Regions from separate parts of the Micromonospora globosa genome, predicted to be linked through region 2. Evidence: riboswitches for the same ligand, from Rfam matches in the RefSeq annotation. Region 2 holds a riboswitch; each other region holds the start of a gene.
The links. Region 2 has a riboswitch for cobalamin ahead of IF06_RS0130055 (CbtB domain-containing protein). Riboswitches for the same ligand answer to the same signal wherever they lie in the genome.
Positions count from the first base shown of each region.

Region 1 (7,363 bases), on a different contig from region 2:
CGTCGTGGTGGACGACGACCGGGCCGGCGGCGTGGTGATCCGCAATCGGGGTGTCTTCGGCGACGACCTCGTCCGCGGGCTCATCGACGACTACGTCGCGGTGGTCTCGGCACTCGTCACCGACCCCGGGACCACCCCCGCGGAGGTACACCTTCCTGACGGTGCGTGCTTCCTCGACCACGCGATCGGGTAGGAGTTCCGACGGACCGATCGGAGAGAGGTACGACGACCATGACGGACACCTCGACGAACCAGCACACGACGGAGCAGCCCGCGCCGCCGGTGCCACGCTCGGCCGTACGGGCCCGCTGGTCGGTGGCGCTGCTCTTCGTCATCATGGGCCTGGCCATCGGCGGGTGGTCGGCCCGCGTGCCGGAGGTGCGGGACGCGGTAGGCGTCGGCAACACCGGCTGGGGCCTGGCCAACATCGCCACGAACGCCGGGGAACTGGTCTCCCTGGTCGTGGTGGCGGTGCTGATCAGCCGGATCAACACCCGCCGGCTGGCGCTGGCCGGGGCCGCGCTGATCCTGGTCAACGCGCCGCTGCTGGCCGCGTCCACCACAGTGGTGGCGCTTGTCGGCGGGCTGGCGGTCTGGGGCTTCGCGGCGAACCTGCTGGCCACGCCGATGAACGCCCAGTCGGTCGAGGTGCAGAAGCGCTACGGGCGACCCATCCTGTCCACCTTCCACGCCGGCTTCAGCATCGGCATGCTGGCCGGTGGCCTCTGCGGCACCGGCGCCGCGGCGATCGGGATGTCCCCGTCGGCGCAGATGGCTGTCACCAGCGTCCTGCTGGGAGCGCTGCTGGTCGGTACGCACCGCTGGCTGCCTGATACGCCCCGGCAGGAGACGAAGGACGGCGAGGACCGGCGGCGGCTGCGTGACCGGTTCACCCCGCAGCTGCTGCTGCTTGCGGTGATCGCTTTCCTCGCCTCGTTCATCGAGATGGCCGGCGCACAGTGGAGCGCGCTGTACGCGACCGAGGTCGCGGGCGCTGCCGCGGTGCTCGCCGCGGCCACGTACACCTGCCTGTCGCTGGCCGCCACCGTCGCCCGGCTGTTCGGCGACCGGCTGGCCGGCCGGTTCGGGCGGATCCGCTTCGTCCGGCTGTCCGCGCTCGTCGCCACCGCCGGTGTGGCGCTGCCGGTGGCGTACCCCCATCCGGTCGCGGTGATGGCCGGCTTCGGACTGCTCGGCTTCGGCCTGGCGTGCGTGACCCCGACGGTGCTCGGCTTCGCCGGCGAGCAGCCCGGCCTCACCTCGGGTGAGGGCGTCTCGGTGGTGGCGATGGGCCAGTGGCCGGGCGCGTTGCTCGCGGCGCCGGTGATCGGCCTGCTCGCCGGCGCCCTGGACCTGCGCAGCGCGTTCGTGGTGGTGGCCGTGATGGCGGTCGCCGTGGTGGCGCTGATCGGGCGGGTCCGGGCGACGGCGCTGCCCGGCGAGAGCCCGGTCCCGCCCCGGCCGTGACGGCCGGGGCGGGGGCGGCGCTCAGAAGTCGTCGTCGAATGTGACCGAGCCGGTCACCCCGACCTGGTACGCCGACACCCGGCGCTCGAAGAAGTTGGACAGCTCCTGCACGTCCTGCAACTCCATGAACGCGAACGGGTTGCCGCTGCCGTACATGGGGGCGATGCCGAGCACTGCGAGGCGCCGGTCGGCCACATGCTGGAGGTATTCGCGCATGTCGGCCAGTGACATCCCGGGCACGCCCTGCCCCAGCAGGTCCTCGGCGAAGCTCACCTCGCACTCCACCGCCTCGGCCAGCATCTCCTTCACCTGCCGCTCCATCTCGTCGTCGAACAGGTCCGGCTCCTCGGCGCGTACGGTCTCCACCACGTCGAAGGCGAACGCCATGTGCATCGACTCGTCCCGGAACACCCAGTTGGTGCCGGAGGCCAGCCCGTTGAGCAGTCCCCGGGAGCGCAGGAAGTAGACGTAGGCGAACGCGCCGTAGAAGAACAGGCCCTCGATGCACGCGGCGAAGCAGATCAGGTTGAGCAGGAACGCCCGCCGGTCCGCGCGGGTCCGCAGCTCGCGCAGCTCGAAGATCGAGTCGATCCACCGGAAGCAGAACTCGGCCTTGCGGGCGATCGACGGGATGTTCTCCACCGCGTCGAACGCGGCGAACCGTTCCTTCTCGTCCGGCACGTACGTGTCGAGCAGGTTCAGGTAGAACTGGACGTGCACCGCCTCCTCGAACAGCTGCCGGGACAGGTAGAGCCGGCCCTCCGGGGAGTTGACGTGCTGGTAGAGGTTGAGCACCAGGTTGTTGGCGACGATGGTGTCGCCGGTGGCGAAGAACGCCACCAGCCGCGACACCAGGTGCCGCTCGGCCGGGGACAGCTTCGCCAGGTCGGCGAGGTCCGAGTGCAGGTCCACCTCCTCGACCGTCCAGGTGTTCTTGATCGCGTCCTTGAACCGGTCGAAGAAGCGCGGGTAGCGCATCGGCCGCAGGGTCAGGTCCATGCCGGGGTCGAGCAGCATGTGCCGGGTCGGTGCGGTGGTGGTCACTGGCATGCCTCGCAGCTCTCGGGGTTCTCCAGGGAACAGGCCAGCGCCTCGTCGTCGCTCACGGCGGAGACCACGCCGGAGACCGGGGCGAGCACCGGCGCGACGGTGGCCTGCTGGATGCGGGTGGCGGGACGGGAACGCAGGTAGTAGGTGGTCTTCAGCCCGGCCTTCCAGGCGTACAGGTACATCGAGGACAGCTTGCCGATGGTCGGCGCGCTCAGGAACAGGTTCAGCGACTGGGACTGGTCGATGAAGGGCGCCCGCGCGGCGGCCAGGTCGATCAGCGCCCGCTGCGGCAGCTCCCAGGCGGTGCGGAACAGCTCCCGCACCGGCGCGGGCAGCTCGGTGATGTCCTGCACCGAGCCCTCGGCCCGCTTGATCCGGTCGCGGACCTGCGGTGTCCACAGGCCGCGCGCCTTCAGCTCCCGCACCAGGTACGTGTTGACCTGGAGGAACTCCCCGGACATGGTCTCGCGCTTGAACAGGTTGGACACCTGCGGCTCCACGCACTCGTAGCAGCCGGCGATGGAGGCGATGGTGGCGGTCGGCGCGATCGCCACCAGCAGTGAGTTGCGCAGCCCGTGGACGGCGATCCGCTCGCGCAGCGCCGCCCACCGTCCGGCCTGCGCCGGCTCCGCGCCCCACAGGTCCGGGTGCAGGTCACCCTTCGCGGCCCGGGTCTGCGGGTACGCCGGATGCGGCCCGAACCGCTCGGCCAGCCCGGCGGAGGTCTCCAGCGCGGTCAGCAGGATCTCCTCCTGCACGCGGGTGGACAGCTCCTTGGCCTGCGCCGAGTCGAACGGCAGGCGCAGCGTGAAGAACGCGTCCTGCAACCCCATCAGCCCGAGCCCGACCGGCCGCCAGCGCGGGTTCGACGCCGCCGCCTGCTCGGCCGGGTAGTAGTTGATGTCGATCACCCGGTCGAGGAACACCACGGCGGTGCGGACCGTGGCGCGCAGCCGCTCCCAGTCCACGCCGTCGGCGGTGACGTGGGCGCCGAGGTTCACCGAGCCGAGGTTGCACACCGCCGTCTCGGCGTCGTCGTTGACCTCCAGGATCTCGGTGCACAGGTTGGACAGGTGGATCACGTTGCCCGGCTCGCCGGTCTGGTTGGACAGCCGGTTCGCGGCGTCCTTGAACGTCATCCAGCCGTTGCCGGTCTGCGCGAGCGTGCGCATCATCCGCCCGTACAGGTCCCGCGCCCGGACCGTGCGGACCGCGTTCTTCTCCGCCGCCCGGTACGCGGCGTCGAACGCCTCGCCGTACAGGTCGGGCAGCTCCGGGGCGTCCGACGGGTCGACCAGCGACCACTCGCCGTCGGCCTCGACCCGGCGCATGAACTCGTCCGGGATCCAGTTGGCCAGGTTGAGGTTGTGCGTACGCCGCGACTCCTCGCCGGTGTTGTCCCGCAGCTCCAGGAACTCCTCCACGTCCGGGTGCCACGGCTCCAGGTAGACGCAGGCCGCGCCCTTGCGCCGGCCGCCCTGGTTGACCGCGGCCACCCCGGCGTCGAGCGTCTTGAGGAACGGCACGATGCCGTTGGAGCGCCCGTTGGTGCCCCGGATCAGCGCGCCCCGGCCGCGTACCCGCGACCAGGAGATGCCGATGCCGCCGGAGAACTTCGACAGCTTCGCCACCTGGTGGTACCGCTCGTAGATCGAGTCCAGCTCGTCGCGCGGCGAGTCGACCAGGAAGCACGACGACATCTGGGTGTGCCGGGTGCCGGAGTTGAACAGCGTGGGGGAGCTGGGCAGGTACGCCAGGCTGGACATCAGCCGGTAGAAGCCGACCGCCTCGCCCGGGGTGCGGGACAGCCCGCAGGCCACCCGCAGCAGCCAGTACTGCGGCGTCTCCACCACCAGCCGCGACTGCGGGTGCCGCAGCAGGTAGCGGTCGGCCACCGTGCGCAGTCCGAAGTACTCGAACCGCAGGTCGCCGTCCGGGTCCACGGCGTCGTCGAGCTTGCGGGCGTGCCGGGCCACGAACCCGGCCGTCTCGTCGCCGATCAGTCCCAGCCCGTGCGCGTAGGCGATCGACTGGCTGAAGCTCGCCACGCCCTGTCCGCGGACCTCCTTGTCCACGTACGCGGCGAGCAACCGCGCCGCCAGCTTCGAGTACTGCGGCTCCTCGCCGATCAGCTCCGCCGCGGTCTGGATCGACAACCGGTCCAGCTCGGCGGTGGTCGCCCCGTCGTAGAGCCCGCTTATCGTCTTCGTGGCCACCCGCAGCGGGTCCACCTCGTCCAGGTCGGCGACCCAGCGCTCGACCGCCCGGACGATCTTGCCGACGTCCACCGGCTCGGTGTCGCCGTCCCGCTTGCGTACCCGCATCGCCGGCCGGCGGGTCTCGGACCCGCCGGTTCCGGACGGGGGACTCTCCTGCACGACAGTCATGACCTCTCCTCGCTGTCACCGTCTGGAGACGGCGGGAGACGCCAACGGGCGCGGCGCACGGCCGGCCCGGCTGCTGGCGTCGGTCGTCCCGCGCGACCTCCGGCCGCCGTACGCGGAGGCGTACGGCGCGCTGGCAGGTCTTCGGACTCGCGGGCCCGACCGGGGTCGCCGGTCGCCTACCGGCCGTCGCTTCCCAGGCCGGTGGCCCAGTGCTGTTGACGGCTGTCGTTCCCACTCACCGCTGCGGGGCAGTCCCGGATTCCCACCGGGTTCCCTCTTGCCTCGGCCCCGCCCCGGAGGGCTCGGCCGAACCAGCTGCGGCACCACCATATATGGCGGTGAGGGCTTGCGTGCAACACCAGATGTCGTGTCGGCGTGTCGGAATGATCTCACTGTCCACAGTGCCTACCCCCGATTCCGGCGCGACCCGGCGGGCGCGATACTCGGCGGTATGGGGAATACCGGACGCCGCTGGGCGTGGGTGGCGGTCCTGCTCGTCGGCGTCGGGCTTCACCTGCTGGTGCTGGAGACACTCGCCGGCACCGGGACCGTCACGTTCGTCCCGGCGCTGATCGTGCTCGGCGCGTGCGTCGCGCCCGCCACGTTCCTGGCCTTCGCCCAGGGACGGCCGGCCCGCCGCCCGGTCCCCGGCTCCGTCGTCGGCGTCGCCGCGCTCCTCGGCGGCGTGGTCGGCGTGGTCGCCGCCGGCTGGCTGGAGTACGGCACCCTGCACCGCCTCGGCGTCCTGCCGATGGCGCTCGTCGGCCTGGCCGAGGAGACCGCCAAACTGATCGTGCCGGCCGGCATCCTGCTGCTGTGGCGGCGGCACCCGTCCCCGGCGCAGGGCCTGGTGATCGGCGTGGCCTCCGGCGCCGGGTTCGCCGCGCTGGAGACCATGGGCTACGCGTTCGCCGCGTTCGTCGGGTCGGAGGGCAACCTCGGCGCGGTCGAGCGGACGCTGCTGGTACGCGGTCTCACCGCGCCCGCCGCGCACCTGGCCTGGACCGGGCTGACCGCCGCCGCGCTGTTCACGTTCGCCGCCGCGCCCGGCGGCCGGAAGCTGGCGGCGTTCCTGCTCACCTTCGCCGCCGCCGTCACACTGCACACCTGCTGGGACACGTTCGGCACCCAGCCCGCGTACGTGTTCATCGGCGCCGTGTCGCTGGGCTGGGTGCTGCTGCGCCTGCACCTGGACCGCGAGCGGCCGCCCGCGTCCGGGACGCCGGCGGAGCCGAACCGGGACCGGCCTCATGATCATCGCCAGTTCGCCGAGGTGGCGGGGTCGGAGCACTTCTGATGCCGCCACCTCGGCGTGATGGAGTCGATCAACCGGCCGGGGCATTGCCGACCGCCGACCAGCCGACGCCCGCACCGCGCCCCGGTGCGTCTCAGCCGGCGGCCAGCCGGACGCCGAGCGCGACGAAGGCGACAGCGCAGAGCCGGTCGACGCGCCGTGACCAGCGGCTGTCGCCCCACCGCCTGGCGAACCGCCCGGCGCCCACCCCGAGCGCCAGGTCCACGGCGAGTTGCACCGCGACGAACAGCACGCCGAGCAGCACCAGCTGCGCCGCCACCGGGCCCGCCTCGGGCCGGACGAACTGCGGCAGGAACGCCACACTGAACAGGATCATCTTCGGGTTGAGCAGGTTCGTCAGCAGGCCGCGCCGGAACGCCCGCCCGGCGCCGCCGTCCGGCCGGTCCGCCGGTGCGCCGAGCCGGCCCGTGCCGCGCAGCGCCCGCAGGCCCAGCACGATCAGGTACGCCGCACCGGCCCACCGGATCGCGGTGAACAGCACCGGGGACGCGGCGATCAGCGTGGCGAGCCCGGCCACCACGGCGGCGACGTGCACCGCCTCCCCGGCGGCGACCCCGAGCGCGGCCACCGCGCCCGCCCGTGGGCCGTACCGGGTGGCGTTGGCGAGCACGAACATCATGTCCGGCCCCGGGGTGAGCATGAGCACCACGATGGCGGCCAGGTAACCCGCGAGCGTGGCCGCCGACAGTCCGAGCACCGTTCAGCCCTCCCCGGCGCCGTCGAGCAGCGCCCGGCGCAGCGCCAGCCGGTGTTCGCGCCGGATCTGCGCCTCCCGGTAGCGCCGCCGGTCGCCGTCGGTCTCGGCGTGCAGCGGCGGCACCGGCCGGGGCTGCCCGTCGTCGTCCACCGCCACCATCACCAGGTGCGCGGTCGCCACGTCCACCGGCGGCACCGCGCGGTCCCACCGGTCCGCGCTGACCTTCACCGCCACCTCCATCGAGCTGCGGCCGGCCCAGGTGATCCGGGCGTCCACGTGGACCACGTCCCCCACGCGTACCGCCCGCAGGAAGGCGGTCTCGTCGATGGCGGCGGTGACGGCCGGGCCGTCGGAGTGGCGGGCGGCGACCACACCGGCGACCGAGTCGATCAGGTTGAGGATCCGCCCGCCGTGGACCGTGCCCATCAGGTTGGTGTGGTGCTGGTC
Region 1 covers NZ_JNZR01000002.1:168,895-176,257, forward strand. The annotation lists gene IF06_RS0103270 (condensation domain-containing protein) at 1-193, shown strand, start outside; gene IF06_RS0103275 (MFS transporter) at 232-1,467, shown strand; gene IF06_RS0103280 (ribonucleotide-diphosphate reductase subunit beta) at 1,489-2,517, opposite strand; gene IF06_RS0103285 (ribonucleoside-diphosphate reductase subunit alpha) at 2,508-4,904, opposite strand; cobalamin riboswitch at 5,019-5,235, opposite strand; gene IF06_RS0103290 (PrsW family glutamic-type intramembrane protease) at 5,356-6,201, shown strand; gene IF06_RS0103295 (LysE family translocator) at 6,293-6,916, opposite strand; gene IF06_RS0103300 (acyl-CoA thioesterase) at 6,920-7,363, opposite strand, start outside.
Region 1: it holds a riboswitch for cobalamin, as region 2 does, so the genes downstream of both, IF06_RS0103285 (ribonucleoside-diphosphate reductase subunit alpha) here and IF06_RS0130055 (CbtB domain-containing protein) in region 2, are expected to answer to the same signal.

Region 2 (7,363 bases):
TCGCTGAAGCTCGATGCCGCGCTGCGAGACGGCGTCGTCGCGTTCGAGCCTGGCCTGCTGGCCCGGGCCCATCGTGGCCTGCTGTACGTCGACGAGGTCAACCTGCTGCCGGACCACCTGGTCGACCTGCTGCTCGACGCCGCGGCGACCGGCCGGGTCAGCGTCGAACGCGACGGTGTCTCGGTCGAGCATGCCTCCCGGTTCGTGTTGATCGGCACGATGAACCCGGAGGAGGGCGAACTGCGCCCGCAGCTGCTCGACCGGTTCGGCCTGACGGTCGAGGTCGCCGCCCCGCGTGACCCCGTCCTGCGGGTGCAGGCGGTCCGCCGCCGGCTCGCATTCGACGCCGACCCGGAGGGCTTCGCCACACGCTGGGCCGGCGAGCAGGAAGCCCTGCGCACCCGGCTGGCCGCCGCCCGGCGCTCGCTGGCCGGTGTCGTGCTCGACGACGAGACGCTGACCAGGATCGCCGAGCTGTGCGCCGCGTTCGACGTGGACGGCCTGCGTGCGGACCTCGTCACCGCTCGCGCCGCCGCGGCGCACGCGGCCTGGCGGGGACGTACGCGAGTGACACTCGAGGACATCCGCATCGCCGCCCGTCTCGCGCTGCCGCACCGCCGCCGCCGCAACCCCTTCGACGAGCCCGGCCTGGACCAGGACCGCCTGGACGACCTACTCGGCCACAACGACCCCGACCCCGGACCCGACGGTCCCGGCGGCGGTCTGCCCGACGACACCGGGCACGACAGATCGGCCGGGGACGTGCCCGGCTCTCCCGGCGAGAGCCCGCCCGTACCGGAGCCCGAACGGCAGGCCGCCACATCGATGGCATCCGCGGGCGAGCCCGCACGTGCCCGCTTGCTGGTCGTGAAAGGAACCGGCGACGGTCAGGCCGGCCGGCGGTCCCGGGCACGAACACCGCAGGGCCGTGTCGCCGGGCAGCGGCGGCGCACGTCCGGCGACGGCCGGCTGCACCTGCCGGGCACCATCACCGCGGCGGCGCCGCATCAGCATTCCCGGGGTGGCTTGACCGGCGGTCGCGGCCTCGCGCTCGTGCCCGGCGACCTGCGCCGGGCCGAGACCGTCGGGCGCGAGTCGAACCTCGTGCTGCTGTGCGTGGACGCGTCCGGTTCGATGGCGGCCCGCCGCCGCATGGAGCAGGTCAAGACCGCTGTGCTGTCGCTGCTGCTGGACGCCTACCGCCGCCGGGACAAGGTCGCACTGGTGACGTTCCGCCGGCACACCGCCGAGGTCGTCCTGCCACCGACCGGCTCGGTCGACGTCGCCTCCCGCCGCCTGGCCGACCTACCGGCCGGTGGCCGGACCCCGCTCGCGGAGGGCCTGGAACGCAGTGGCGAGGTGCTGCGCCGGGAGGCGCTGCGCGACCCGTCCCGCCGGCCCCTGCTCGTCGTGGTGACCGACGGCCGCGCCACCTCCGGCCCGGACCCGCTGGGTCGTGCCCACCGCGCCGCCGCCGCGCTCGCCACCAGCGGTGTCCAGGTCGTCGTCGTGGACTGCGAGACCGGACGATTCCGGCTCGGCCTCGCCGCCCGGCTTGCCACTCATCTGAGGGCCGAGCACGTGCCGCTCGGTGAAGTGACCGCCGACGGGCTCACCGGGGTCGTTCGCACGGCGACCGCTCCGCGGGCGGGGGTGGCCTGATGCCGCAGGGTAAGCCGCTCACCGTCCCGGACGACGGCAGCACCACCCGCCAGCGGCGCAACCGGCCGCTGCTGATGGTCCACACCGGAAACGGCAAGGGCAAGTCGACCGCCGCCTTCGGCATGGCGATGCGCGCCTGGAACCAGGGCTGGGACATCGGGGTGTTCCAGTTCGTGAAGTCGGCCAAGTGGCGCATCGGGGAACAGACCGTCCTGGAGAGGCTCGGGCTGCTGCACGAGCAGACCGGCGAAGGCGGGCCAGTCGAGTGGCACAAAATGGGCTCCGGATGGTCCTGGAGCCGTAAGAGCGGCACCGAGGCGGACCACGCCGCGGACGCCGCCGAGGGCTGGGCGGAGGTGAAGCGCCGTATCCAGGCGGAACGGCACCAGCTCTACATCCTGGACGAGTTCACCTATCCGATGCAGTGGGGCTGGGTCGACGTCGGCGACGTCGTGGAGACACTGGTCCACCGTCCCGGCCGTCAGCACGTGATCGTCACCGGGCGCCGGGCCGACCCCCGGCTGATCGAGGCAGCCGATCTGGTGACCGAGATGCAGCACGTCAAGCACCCGATGGACGTCGGCCAGAAGGGCCAACGAGGCATCGAATGGTGAGCCTTCCGCGGCTGATCGTCGCGGCGCCGGCCTCCGGCCACGGCAAGACCACGGTCGCGACCGGGCTCATGGCCGCGCTGGCCGCGCGCAGGCACACCGTGTCGGGGCACAAGGTGGGGCCCGACTACATCGACCCCGGCTACCACGCGCTGGCCACCGGACGCCCCGGCCGCAACCTCGACCCGCACCTGACCGACCCCTCACTCGTGATCCCGCTGCTGCTGCACGGCGCACGCGACGCGGACATCGCCATCGTCGAAGGGGTCATGGGCCTGTTCGACGGCCGCATCGGCGGCGACGGTTTCGCCTCCACCGCGCACCTCGCGGCCCTGACCGCCACCCCGATCCTGCTGGTCGTGGACGTCTCGCACACCTCGCGCAGCGTCGGGGCCGTCGTGCACGGAATGGGCACGTTCGAGGCCGGCGTCACCGTCGCGGGTGTCGTGCTCAACAAAGCCGGGTCCGCCCGCCACGCCGCCGAGGCGGCCCGGGCGGTGGAATCCACCGGCGTACCGGTGCTCGGGATCCTGCACCGCGACCAGGGTGTCAGCGCCCCGTCGCGCCACCTCGGGCTCGTGCCGGCAGCCGAACGTGAGGAGGCCGCCGCCGCCCTGGACGTGCTGGCCGAGCAGATCGCCCGCCACGTGGACCTCGATGCGGTGCTGCAGGTGGCACGCACCGCACCCGATCTGGACGCCCAGCCATGGGACCCCGCCGCGCACGTCCGGCGGCCGGGCGCCGGATCACCGGTGGTTGCGGTCGCGGCCGGGCGTGCCTTCACCTTCCGGTACGCCGAGACGACCGAGCTGCTGCAGGCGGCGGGCTGCACCGTCGTCCCGTTCGACCCGGCCCGCGACCAGCGGCTTCCCGCCGGGACATGCGGGCTATACCTCGGTGGGGGGTTCCCCGAGGTACACGCGTCCACGCTGAGCGCCAACACGACGCTGCGCCACGAACTGCGCCAGGCCGTCCTCGACGGCGTCCCCACCGTCGCCGAGTGCGCCGGCCTGCTGTATCTGTGCCGCTCCGTCGACGGCCATCCCATGGTCGGGGCGCTCGACGCCGAAGCCGTCATGACGCCGCGCCTCACCCTCGCGTACCACCGTGCCGCACTCGGCTCGGACCAGCTGCTCGGCGAGCGGGGAACCGCTGCCACCGGCCACGAATTCCACCGCACCACCGTCACACCCGGTCACGGCGAGCACCCCGCCTGGCGCATCGAGGGCCGCAATGCCGGATTCGCCTCCCCCAGCCTCAGCGCGTCCTATCTGCACGTGCATTGGGCTGGGCAACCGCATCTGGCCCAGTCGTTCACCGAGGCCGTACACCGGACGGCTGTCTCCTCAGCACGTTAGGAATCACCGTCACATGCAGCTGAACCTCACCGGCCGTAGCGTGCTCGTCCTCGACGGGAGCGCACCCGCCGCCGTCACGGTCAGTGCGCTGCTGCACAGGCGCGCCCTGGTCACCGTCGCCGCGCCGGCCGTGTGCGCCGCGCTGGAGGACCTCGCCCTCCGCGGGCGCCTGACCTGGGTCACCACCCCGGTCGACGAGAGCCGGTTCGACGTCGTGCTGCGTACCGTCGCCCCCTCGGAGGCCGGGGCACCGGCAGCGGTCCGAACGGCCGGACACGTCACGCTGGTCGGCGCCGGCCCGGGCGATCCAGGGCTGGTCACCGTCGCCGGACGCGCGGCCGTCAAGCAGGCCGACGTGATCCTCACCGACCGGCTCGCCCCGTGGGAGGCCCTGAAGTGGGCGCGCCCGGACGCCGAGATCATCGACGTCACCAAGGTCCCGTACGGGCGGAGCACGAGCCAGGAACAGATCAACGCGCTGCTCGTCGAGCACGCCCGCGCCGGACGGCACGTTGTGCGGTTCAAGGGCGGCGACTCGTACGTCTTCGGCCGCGGCTTCGAGGAAGTCACCGCGTGCGCCGAAGCCGGCGTCCCCACCACCGTGATACCCGGCGTGACCTCCAGCATCGCGGCCCCGGAGCTGGCCGGCATCCCGGTCACCCACCGCGGACTCGTGCAAGGCTTCACCGTCATCTCCGGCCACGTACCGCCCGGCCATCCCGACTCGTCGATCGACTACGCCGCCCTCGCCCGCACCGGCACCACCCTCGTGGTGCTGATGGGCATGCGCAACCTCGCGGCCATCGCCGACGCGCTCGTCGCCGCCGGTCTCGACCGGAACACACCATGCGCCGTCGTCGCGGACGCCGCCTCGGCCGGCCAGCGGGTGCTGCGCAGTACCCTCGCCGACGTCGTCGCCGACACCGCCGAGGCCGGCATCGGCGCGCCCGCCGTAACGGTGATCGGCCACGTCGTCGCCCTCGGACCGGCCGCCGTGCAGGCAGTCGCGACAGCGTCGCGTTGCTCCGATACCTGATATGGTCGTGCCACCCTGCTGAAGGAAGCCGGTGTGAATCCGGCGCAGTCGCGCTACTGTGACGCCGCTCGCGGCGAAGCCAGACCCTCCAGCCAGGTCGACCACCCATCGACGGGACGCAGCATCCCAAGGAGTGTCATGCCTCAGGCGACCACGGCCATTCCGGCCGTTCTTCCCACCATCCCCGTTCGCGCGCTCGCCCCCTGGGCGCTGTTCTTCGCGCTGGTCACCGCCGTCGTCCTGTATTTCGTGGGCGCCGAGCAGGGAGCTTTCTCCGTCTTCGAGGGCACCTTCATCCACGAGCTGACGCACGACGCACGGCACGTGCTGGGCTTCCCCTGCCACTGACACCACGCCACGCGGCAGTTCGCCCGGCCCGGCCGGAGTTTTCGTCTTTCCTCGTCACCGGCGCTGCGGGCGTTTCGTGCTGCCCGCGGCCGGCTCTCGAACGGACCCTTGATGACCCCTCGCACTTTTCTCGTTCACGGGCTGCTGGCCGGGCTCATCGCCGGTTTCGCGGCCTTCCTCGTCTCCTACGTCGTCGCCGAACCCCAGGTCGATGCAGCCATCGCCCTGGAGGAAGCCGGTGCCGCCGAGCACCCGCACGACAATGCCACCGCCGAGCAGTCTCACAGCCACGATGAGGAGGAGGCCGAAGTCTCGCGTGGCACCCAGTCCACCGGGGGCCTGGCACTGGGCACCATCCTGGTGGGCATCGTCCTCGGTGGAGCGACCGCGCTCGCTGCCGCCTTCGCCGCCGGGCGTCTGGGCTCCCTGTCCGCACGGGCCAGCACCGCGGTGGTCGCCGCCGTCGGTTTCGTCGCCACCGCCCTCGTGCCGTTCCTCAAGTACCCCGCCACACCACCGGCGGTCGGCTCCGGTGACACGATCAACGAGCGGACCGCGCTGTACTTCGGGTTCTGGGCACTGAGCCTGGCCGCCGCGATCGGCGCCGTGGTCCTGGCCCGGCGTCTGCTGCCCCAGCTGGGCGCATACTCGGCGGTGCTGGCCGGTGCCGGCGCCTATCTCGTGGTCGTCGTGGTCGCCGGGGCTCTGCTGCCGACGGTCAACGAGGTCGGCGGCTTCCCGGCCGACACACTCTGGTACTTCCGCATCTCGTCGATCACGACCCTGGCCGCGACTTGGGCGGTCCTGGGTGCAGTGCTGACCGGTCTGGTCGGACGCGACGCGGACCGTGCCGCCGAGCGGCTGCGCCGCCAGGAGCTGGCGGCCACGCTCTGAACCTTCCCGGCTGAACCTCGCGTCAGGGTGCGGGCAACGCCCGCACCCACGCCAGGGCGGCGTCCACGTCACGGACCAGCGGCACTCCGGCCGGCGGCCCGGCGCGGCGCACGATCACGACCGGCATCGCCCGCTCGGCGGCGACCTCCAGCTTCGCGACCGTGTGGTCACCGCCGGAGTCCTTGGTAACTAGAACGTCCGTGCCCGCCATCACCTCCCGCTCGTGCGCGAGGGTGTAGGGACCGCGGCTGCGCAGCAGCTTCCACGACACCGGCAGGACGATGTCGGGCTCGTCCACCACGCGAACCAGGCACGCGTGCCGGCGCAACGGTTCGACGAAGTGCGCCAGCGACTGCCGTCCGACGGTGAGGAACGGCCGGTCGCCCAGACCGGCCGCCACCCGGGCAGCTTCACTGTGGTCACCGGCCCAGTACCAGGCCGACGCCTCGGGGCGAGCGGCCCAGCCGGGCCGTTCCAAACGGAGCAGGGGAACCCCGGCGGCCGGGCACGCCGCCGCCGCGTTGGCGCTGATCTTCTCCGCGAACGGGTGCGTCGCGTCGACCACGGCACGCACCCGGGTCTCCGCCAGGTACGCGGCCAGTCCTGCGATCCCGCCGAAGCCACCGACGCGGACCTGCCCCACCGGCAGCCGGGGACGCGCGACCCGCCCCGCCAGTGAGGTCACGACCACGGCACCGTCGTCGACGAGCGAGGCCGCCAGCGCGCGGGCCTCGCCCGTCCCACCGAGCACGAGAATCCTCACGCGTAGGGTCCGATCACCGGCGCCGCGGGAGCGCCCCGCTCGGCTAGGTTCAGCAGCGCGTCGACCTCCAGGTGTTTCTCCGCCAGGTCGGCGAGCAGATCCAGCCGGGCCTGCCGGGCCGGCTCTGCGCCCGCCGCCAGCGCCTGCACCCACTGAGCATGGCCGATCTCCGCCCCACCCGCACACGCCATCGAATTGTTCGCCATGTTCCGTGCCTTGAACGGAGCGACCCGAACACCGCGCCGTGCGAACGCCCGGCACAACGCGGTCGTCACCCGGCTCTTGCCCGCGTCCGACGTCGTGCCCGCCACCATGAGCCGCCCGGTTCGGCGAGCCTGTCCTTCCACCGCCCCAGTATCGCCTGCTGTCCATCCGCCGGACCGCCGGGCTCGGCGTGGGCGAGGTCCAGCCCGGGCTGGTGTCCGACGCTGCCCATCACTTCGGCCATCAGCAACGTGACCTCATGGACGAGTTCGTCCATGCTCTGCCCTGTCTGTGACTGGACCAGGGCCAAGGGCGAGTTCGGCGAGCAGCATGAAACCCGGGTGCGCACGGTCTCGTCGCCGATGGCGCCCAGCAGTTCCTCGGCGCCGGCGAAGTCACCGCGGTGTCTGGCCGCAATGACTCCCGCCGCCTGCTGCGCCGCGAGGAACGCCGGCCCAGCGCCGGCCTCGGTCATCGTGCCAGGATG
Region 2 covers NZ_JNZR01000048.1:17,733-25,095, forward strand. The annotation lists gene IF06_RS0130035 (magnesium chelatase subunit D family protein) at 1-1,662, shown strand, start outside; gene cobO (cob(I)yrinic acid a,c-diamide adenosyltransferase) at 1,662-2,276, shown strand; gene IF06_RS0130045 (cobyrinate a,c-diamide synthase) at 2,270-3,631, shown strand; gene cobA (uroporphyrinogen-III C-methyltransferase) at 3,645-4,667, shown strand; adenosylcobalamin (AdoCbl) riboswitch at 4,667-4,807, shown strand; gene IF06_RS0130055 (CbtB domain-containing protein) at 4,806-5,015, shown strand; gene IF06_RS0130060 (CbtA family protein) at 5,127-5,909, shown strand; gene IF06_RS0130065 (cobalt-precorrin-6A reductase) at 5,932-6,660, opposite strand; partial or broken gene IF06_RS34505 (cobyric acid synthase CobQ) at 6,792-6,986, opposite strand; gene IF06_RS34510 (hypothetical protein) at 6,944-7,351, opposite strand.

Region 3 (7,363 bases), on a different contig from region 2:
CGCGGTCGTGGGCGCGGGTGTCGCCGGAGGGCTGGTCACGCTCGGCGTCGGGCCGGCGGTGCCGGTCGGCGGAGGCGACGTGGTGAGCGTGGGAGACGCGGTGGGCGTGGCGGGCGCGGTGGGCGAGGCGGGCGCGGTGGGCGAGGCTGTGCCGGTCGGGGTGGGATGCGACGTGGGCGGCGGGTCGAGGCCGATCCGGCCCAGCGGAACCTGGGCCAGCCCGAGCAATGCCTGCGCGGTGGCCCGGCGCCACTGGTCCCGGTCGGTGTCGGTGATCCCGGCCGCGGCGGCAGTCGTGAACCCGTCGGTGTTGTAGGCGATCGCGCCGGCGTCGGCGGAGGCCGCCCCACCGTTGCCCGCGGTGAGCTGCAGCGCGGCCAGGGCCTTCGCCGCCCGGGCGGCCTCGTCGTCGCGGCCGGCGGCGGCGAGGGCCTGCCCGGCCAGGCCGGTGCTGTTGGAGTTCGCGCCGGTGGTCGGTCCGGAGCCGCCGAAGGAGCCGTCGGTGTGCTGCTGGGTGACCAGCCAGTCGGCGCCCTTGCGGGCGGCATCGTCGGCGCCGGTGGCGCCGTCCTCGGCGGCGGCCAGCAACGCCTGCACGGCCATCGCTGTCGAGTCGACGTCGAGGGTGGCGCCGGGCTGGTCGTCGCAGGACGGCGAGGGTCCGTCGGCGGCGTCCGGGTAGAGCCGGAAGCCACCTGCCGCACACTGCTGCCGGATCAGGAAGTCCACGGTGTCCTGTGGCAGGTCGCCACTGCGGGCCAGGCCGAGCACGGCGAAGGACTGGTCGAAGGTGTTGCTGGCGTCCGGGCCGCTGTCGGCGGTGGTACGGCTGGTGATCCGCCCCCGCTGGTGCCCGGCGTCGGCCGTGGCGATCAGCGACAGCGTTTCCGCCCGCAGGTCGTAGCCGCCGAAGTCGGTGGGGTCCGCGTCGGCGGCGGCCGCGGCGTAGAGCAGCTTGGCGGTGGCCCCGCCGTCGGTGAAGCCCTCGATGCCCCAGTCGTCGTAGCTGTTGTAGGACCGTACGTGTCTCGCGACCTGCGCGGTTGCCGCCTGCCGGGTCGGCGCGTCGACGCCGGTGGCGGACAGCGCGACCAGTCCGTCGATGGTCAGCCCCCAGTCCTCGGGGGCGAACGGGCCGGGCAGCGAACCGTCGGTGAACTCGCCGGCCAGCCAGGACGCGGCCTCGCGGGCGGCTGTGACGTGGGCCGGGGCGGGTGCCGCGACAACGGCCGGCGGGGCGCCGGTGATCGCGGCGAGAGCCGTCACCGTGGCCATACCGAGGCCGGTGGTGAGACGCCGGGACAGGGGCATCAGGGGTGCCTTTCGCAGAGCGGTCGGTGAAACCTCCGGAAAGCACCCCGAGAAACGGACACCCCGCTCCGCGTGCTGCGGTGAGCGGGGTGGTCGGACCTCGGCGGCCCGGACTTCACCCTGTAGACCTCGACAGTGGAAGCCGCTCGTCCCGGGCGGGGCATTCCGGCTCGCGAAAGGGGGACTCTCGCTCACGGTTGCGGGTCAGCGCCGGCTTCGAACCGGCTTCCCCCCGCGCGGGACGTATGCAGTTGTGTGCCCGGCGCACCGGGTGCCGACACCGTACCGCCCGGGCGCGCGACGACGCCAGAGCAGCTGCCGGTACCCGGTGCGCCGCTGGTCACACCACTTAGAAGCGGCGGTTCAGGGAGCGGCGATGCTCGGCGGGGCGCCGGCGCCGAAGGACCAGCCCTCGACACTGCCCGGCGCGGGGTTGTAGCCGGTCGCCCCCGACGTGCTGTAGGACCAGGAGCCGCCGCTGGACGCATGCCAGTACGACCAGTACGCCGTGGCCGGCGGGGTGTTGACGCACGGCTCGGTCGCGGCGGTGGGCTTGCCGTTGATCCGGCAGACGAAGGCCAGGCCCCAGCGGGCGGTGCCGGTGACTGTGAAGCCGGCGGCCTGGAGCGCGGCCAGGCCGGTGGCCGGATCGCCCGGCGCACAGGCGACCTGGACGCCGCCGCCGAGCGCGGCGAAGTCGACGACCACAGTGACTCCCGAGGTGCCGGCGCAGGCGGCGGCGTGCGCCGCCCGGGGCGCGGGTTCGACTGCGGTCAGCGCGACGCCGGCGACGACGGCGGCCAGCAGGCCGGCCAGCCAGGTGCGGACTGTGGAACGATGACGGAACACGGATCCTCCTGTGATCGGGTGAGCGGCGAAGGGTTCACGGGCAGGCGAGCGCCGGTGCGCCGGGGTCGGCGCCGGCGGCGGACAGACGGGCGTACCCGATCCCGGTGAGACCGAGGACGGCCTGGGCGGTCGCCCGGGGTGCGGTGGCCGGGTCGAAGCCGCCGCCGTCGAAGTCGACAGCGCCCCGGTCGGCCGGCGCCCCGGCGCAGCCGACCTGGAGTCCGGCGAGGAATGCCCGGGCCCGCGCCCAGGCCGGCAGCCGGTGGCCGTCGCGCAGGGCCTGCGCGGCGAGGCCGGTGCTGTTGGCGTTCGGCGTGCCGCCCGCGTTGGCGAAGCCGCCGTCGGCACGCTGAACGGACACCAGCCAGCGCAGCCCGGCGGCGGCGTCGGCCGGACGGTCCGCGGCGCGCAGCGCCTGTGCCGCGAGCGCCGTCGCGTCCACGTCGGACGTGCAGACCGGTTGCGCGGGCAGCAGCGGGTAGCCGCCGTCCGGGCACCGGGTGCCGGCCAGCCAGGCAGCTGCCGCCGGCGGCGCTCCGCCCGCCGTACGGTCCAGCGCCAGCAGCGCGAAGGATTGGCTGAACGCGTTGCTGTAGTCGCCGTACGCGGACCGGTCGCTGAACCTGCCGGCCGGCGTCTGGAGCGAGCGCAGCCGGGCGATCAGGTCCACCCCGCCGACGTCGGCCGGGTCGCCACCGCGCACCTGCACGGCGAGGGCGAGCTTGGCGGTCGCACCCGCGTACGCCTCGGAGACGCCGTCGCCGAGGTAGCCGTCGCGGATGTCCGGCCGGGTGACCCAGGCCAGCGCGTCGGCGCCGTGGTCGTCGGCGACGCCGGTGGCGGCGAAGGCGAACACGGCGTCGAGGGTCAGCCCCTGGTCGGGGTACGCGACACCGTCGAAGACCGCCTCGAAGCGTTCGCCGTCGACGAGTTGCCGGGCGAGCCAGCCGCCGGCGGCCTCCGGGCGGGTGAGGGCGGCGCGCTCGGGGGCGGCGACGGCGGGTGTGGTGAGGGTGAGGGCGGCGAGTACGCCGCAGAGGAGCGTGAGCAGGCGGTGCCGGCTTCGGCGGACGACCATCGGAAGCGCCTCTCCGGCCCGGCGGTCGTCGAAAGCCCGGACGACCGCGGCAACGCCGCGTCGACCGGGACTCCGACCCGTGGGCCACGACGGGTGGGGAGCGGATGCACGCGTACGACGGGTATTCGGGCTCGCCGCCGCAGATTTCTCTGGGCGGCCTACCGTTGCGGGCCAGCGCCGGATTTCGACCGGTCTTCCCCCGCACGTACACGCGGTGGTTCAGTTGTCGCGACAGTCTGCTGTGGCCGGAGCGCCGATGTCAATGCGCCAGGAACCGGACACGTGCCGTGACGGCCGGCGGGACGCCCGGTGAAGACCGGGCGTCCTCCACCTCGTGGTCACTGTCAGCGGGGCCGGGAGCCGGTCATCGGCGGAACGGCCCGGTGACGCAGTAGGTGATGCCGCCGGAGGACGAGCCGGTCGTGCCGCGTTGCGACGAGAAGTACAGCCGGTCCCCCGCCGGGGTGAACGCCGGCCCGGTGATCTCCGAACCGCTCTGTCCGGTGATCCGCAGGAAGACCGAGATCTTGTCGTCGGGCGTGATCATGCAGATCTCCATGTTCCCGCCGTCCTCCGCGACGTACAGGTCACCGGCAGTGGACCCGGTGATGTTGTCGACCCCGGTCAGCGGAGGGGTGCCCGGACTGACCAGGTTGTCGTCGTAGGCGAGCTCGTACGTGCCGGCGGCCAGGTTGACCTGCCACACGCGGTTGTCGCCCTTCGTGGTGAACCAGACGGTGTCATCCGCGTAGTGACAGCCCTCGCCGCCGTTGAACGTCTTCGCGCCGGACACCTGCTGCCGGGTCGGGGTGGGCGAGCCGTCCGGGTCGGGCACCGTGGCCCAGGTGAACGTGCCGGAGGTCGCCGTACCGGCGCGGAAGACCTGGAGGGTTCCAGCGGAGAGGTCGCCCCAGGTGGTCGGCACGAACCGGTAGAACTTGCCGTCGGTCTCGTCCTCGGTCAGGTAGACGACCCGGCGGACCGGGTCGGCCGCGGCCGCCTCGTGCTTGAACCGGCCCAGCGCGGGACGCGCCACGGCGGTCCCGCCGAGGGGGTACGTCTCGAAGACCCGGCCCAGGGACACCTCCTCGCAGGAGAGCCAGGTGTTCCACGGTGTCTTGCCCCCGGCGCAGTTGTTATTGGTTCCGGAGAGGATCCGCGACGCCCCGACCACGGTGCCGCTGGAGTCGAAGACGAGGCGTGAGGCACCGCCGCCCGCACCGGCTGACACCTCGGAGTTCGACACGTAGATCCAGCCGGTGCCGTTCGGGAACACGGCGCCACCGTCCGGAGCGTCGTGCCAGGTGTACGACGTCCCCGGCACCGTCCGACGGGATCGTGCGACGATCGAGCTGGTGAAGCCGGCCGGCAACTGGATGCCGTTGGCGTCGGCGGGCTGGAGCCCACCGTAGGGGCCCGCCGCGTTCTGCGCCGGGGCTCCGTACGCCGCCGACCACGCGGTGAACGGCAGCGCGACAGCGCCCGCACCGACGACAGTGGCCCGCAGCATTGCTCGACGATCCATGGAACCTCCTCGGTAGGTTCCCCAGATCTGACCGGGCGGAGCTTACGCACATCGATCTGTTGGATGAACGTCGATGGACGCCTCGGTGCGCGGCGTCGTGTCACCGGCCGTCTCGTCCGTCGCCTGCCGGTGACGGGAGCGACTCGCGGTCGGCCCCCGCCACCGTTCGCACGGCTGGTCAGCCCTTGCGCCACTTCTGGTTGGCCGTGCCCCCGCAGTCCCAGAGCTGGAGCCTCGCGCCGTCGTTGCCGTTCCAGTCCTTGATGTCGACGCACTTGCCGGCCTGGAGGTTGACCAGGTCTCCGGCCGCGTTCAGGGTGAACTGCTGGGCGCCGGTGCCGTTGCAGGTGTAGAGCTGCACCGCCGCCCCGTTCGCGGTGGACCCGGCGTCGACGTCCATGCACTTGTTGTTCTGGCTCTTGAGCGCCGTGCCGCTGAACGTCCACTTCTGCGCGTTGGTGTTGTTGCAGTTCCACATCTGCAACGGCGCGCGGTCGACGAAGTTGGAGCTCGGCACGTCGATGCACTTGTTGTTCCAGTTGCTGACCACTGGCACCCCGGTGGTCGGGGTGCCGCCGCCACCGCCGGTGAACGGGCTGAGGATCAGTCCGGCCGAACGGGGATCGCCGTCGTGCACCAGCGACTCGAATCCGCCGACGTCGTCGAAGGCGAACGCGTACGCCCGGCCGTCGGTCATGTTGGCGTGGATCAGGCGTGCGTACTGGTTGGTGGGGTTGCTGCGGTAGAAGTCGGCGGCGTTCGTGCTGGGCTGGGTGTCGACGGTGCCGAGCGTGCCTCGGTTGAGGGCGGCGCAGAGCGTACGCGAGATCGGGCCGACCACCTGGTCGTTCGGCGCGGGCAGGTCGCCGTCACAGCCCCAGACGCTGGCCGAGGAGGGCCGGTTGAAGGAGGCGACGACCTGGCCGCTGCCGTTGGTGAAGGTCATGGTGTTGCCCGAGGTGCGGCCGTAGTACCGGATGGCCGGCTGGTCGGCGAAGGGCGCCACGGTCAGGGTCTTCGTGGTGTACGCGTTCCACGCGGAGGCGATGTACGAGTCCAGGTAGGTGGTGCTGAGCAGGCCGGCCCCGGCCGCCTTGCCCGGAGCCAGGACGCGCAGCACGGTCCCGTCGGAGCGGGTGTGGACGGTGCCGGCCCAGCCCGGCTGCGCCCGGATCCCGTCGATCACCGCGTTGCGTCCGTTGGCCACCACGTCGCCGGTGCGCTTGGTGACGCCGTTGGCGCCGGTCACGGTGACCGCGTGCGGGATCGCGAACATGTCGACCTGGGAGCTGTTGAGCCACAGCCCGGAGTCGTTGTAGGTGAACTCGCTCCAGTCGAAGAGGATGTCGCGGTTCGCGTCACCGGCCGCCCAGGGCGCGGGCTGCACCAGTCCGTCCGGGGTGAGGAAGAACTTAAGCTTCTGCCCGAGGGAGAAGTAGGCCCGGCCGGAGAAGCCGCGGGGGAACTGGATCGTGGTGCTGCCGCCGTTGCCGGGGCCCGGTATGGAGACGTCCGGCGCGGGTGACGGCGGGAGCTGCCCGCCGGTCCACGGTACGAATCCGCCGCCGGAGGTGACGTAGCCGAGCCGGCCGGAGGACAGCTGGACGCCGATGACGTAGAGGTGGACCGGGTCGCTGCGGCCGGTGGTGTTGGTGACGGTGACCGGCAGCAACGCCGGTCCGACCGCCTGGGCGGGCGTAGCGACGACGGCGCCGGTGAGCCCGGCGAGCAGGGCGGACGCGGCGGCGAGCAGCCTTCTTCGGAGACGCATGGGGACACCTCGCGGGAGACAGGGGGACGGGAGAGCGCTCTCTCAGCAGGGTCCAATTGTTAATATTGTTTGTCAATAGGTGGTTGCCTATGGATCAGGGCCACGGCGAAGGTCACCGGTTGATTAAGATCCACTACGGAACAGTCGACTGTGGATTGGGTAGGTAGGTACATGAAACGCATGCTTTCGGCGCTGACGGCGCTGGTGACCGTCGCGGCGGGCCTGACTGTCGGCGCCCCCGCCGCCCAGGCGGCCGGCTCCTGCTCGGGGACCATCACCTACAGCCAGGTGCAGTCGTCCGGGCTCGGTGAACTGGTGATCTACTACAACAGCAGCAACGGGGGCACCAACAGCGCCTGCTTCTACCACCGCGGCGCGGCGTACGGGAGGTCGGCGCCGACCTTCGTGCAGATCTACCGCTGCGCGGAGCGGTCGGGCGAGGGCGCGCACTGCACCCGGTCGGGCGGCGCGGACACCAATTCCGGTGACTTCAGCTACTACGCCGGCCCGGTCGCCGTCACCGGTACGGCGAACTACTGCGTCGAGGCGGTCGGCTACATCGGATGGGCCGGTGAGCGCCACCAGATCTACAGCCGCCGCCAGGGCTGCTGAACCCGCTCCCCTCCCCCGGACCGGGGCCGGCGCACGATGAGCGCCGGCTCCCCGGCCGGGCCGGGTCAGACGGCCAGCGCGCGGCGGCACCTGGTGAGTTCCGCGCGCAGATCCCGGCGCAGGGCGCGGTCCAGGCCGGGCTGGGCGAGCGCCTGGGCGAAGTCGCGGGCCGCCTCGTCCCACCGGCCCAGCCGGGCCAGGGCCGTACCCCGGTTGT
Region 3 covers NZ_JNZR01000001.1:85,214-92,576, reverse strand. The annotation lists gene IF06_RS0100400 (prenyltransferase/squalene oxidase repeat-containing protein) at 1-1,311, opposite strand, end outside; cobalamin riboswitch at 1,470-1,543, opposite strand; gene IF06_RS0100395 (hypothetical protein) at 1,675-2,160, opposite strand; gene IF06_RS0100390 (peptidase) at 2,195-3,238, opposite strand; cobalamin riboswitch at 3,337-3,473, opposite strand; gene IF06_RS0100385 (alkaline phosphatase PhoX) at 3,603-4,763, opposite strand; gene IF06_RS0100380 (beta-1,3-glucanase family protein) at 4,942-6,534, opposite strand; gene IF06_RS0100375 (hypothetical protein) at 6,706-7,146, shown strand; gene IF06_RS34655 (tetratricopeptide repeat protein) at 7,212-7,363, opposite strand, start outside.
Region 3: it holds a riboswitch for cobalamin, as region 2 does, so the genes downstream of both, IF06_RS0100390 (peptidase) here and IF06_RS0130055 (CbtB domain-containing protein) in region 2, are expected to answer to the same signal.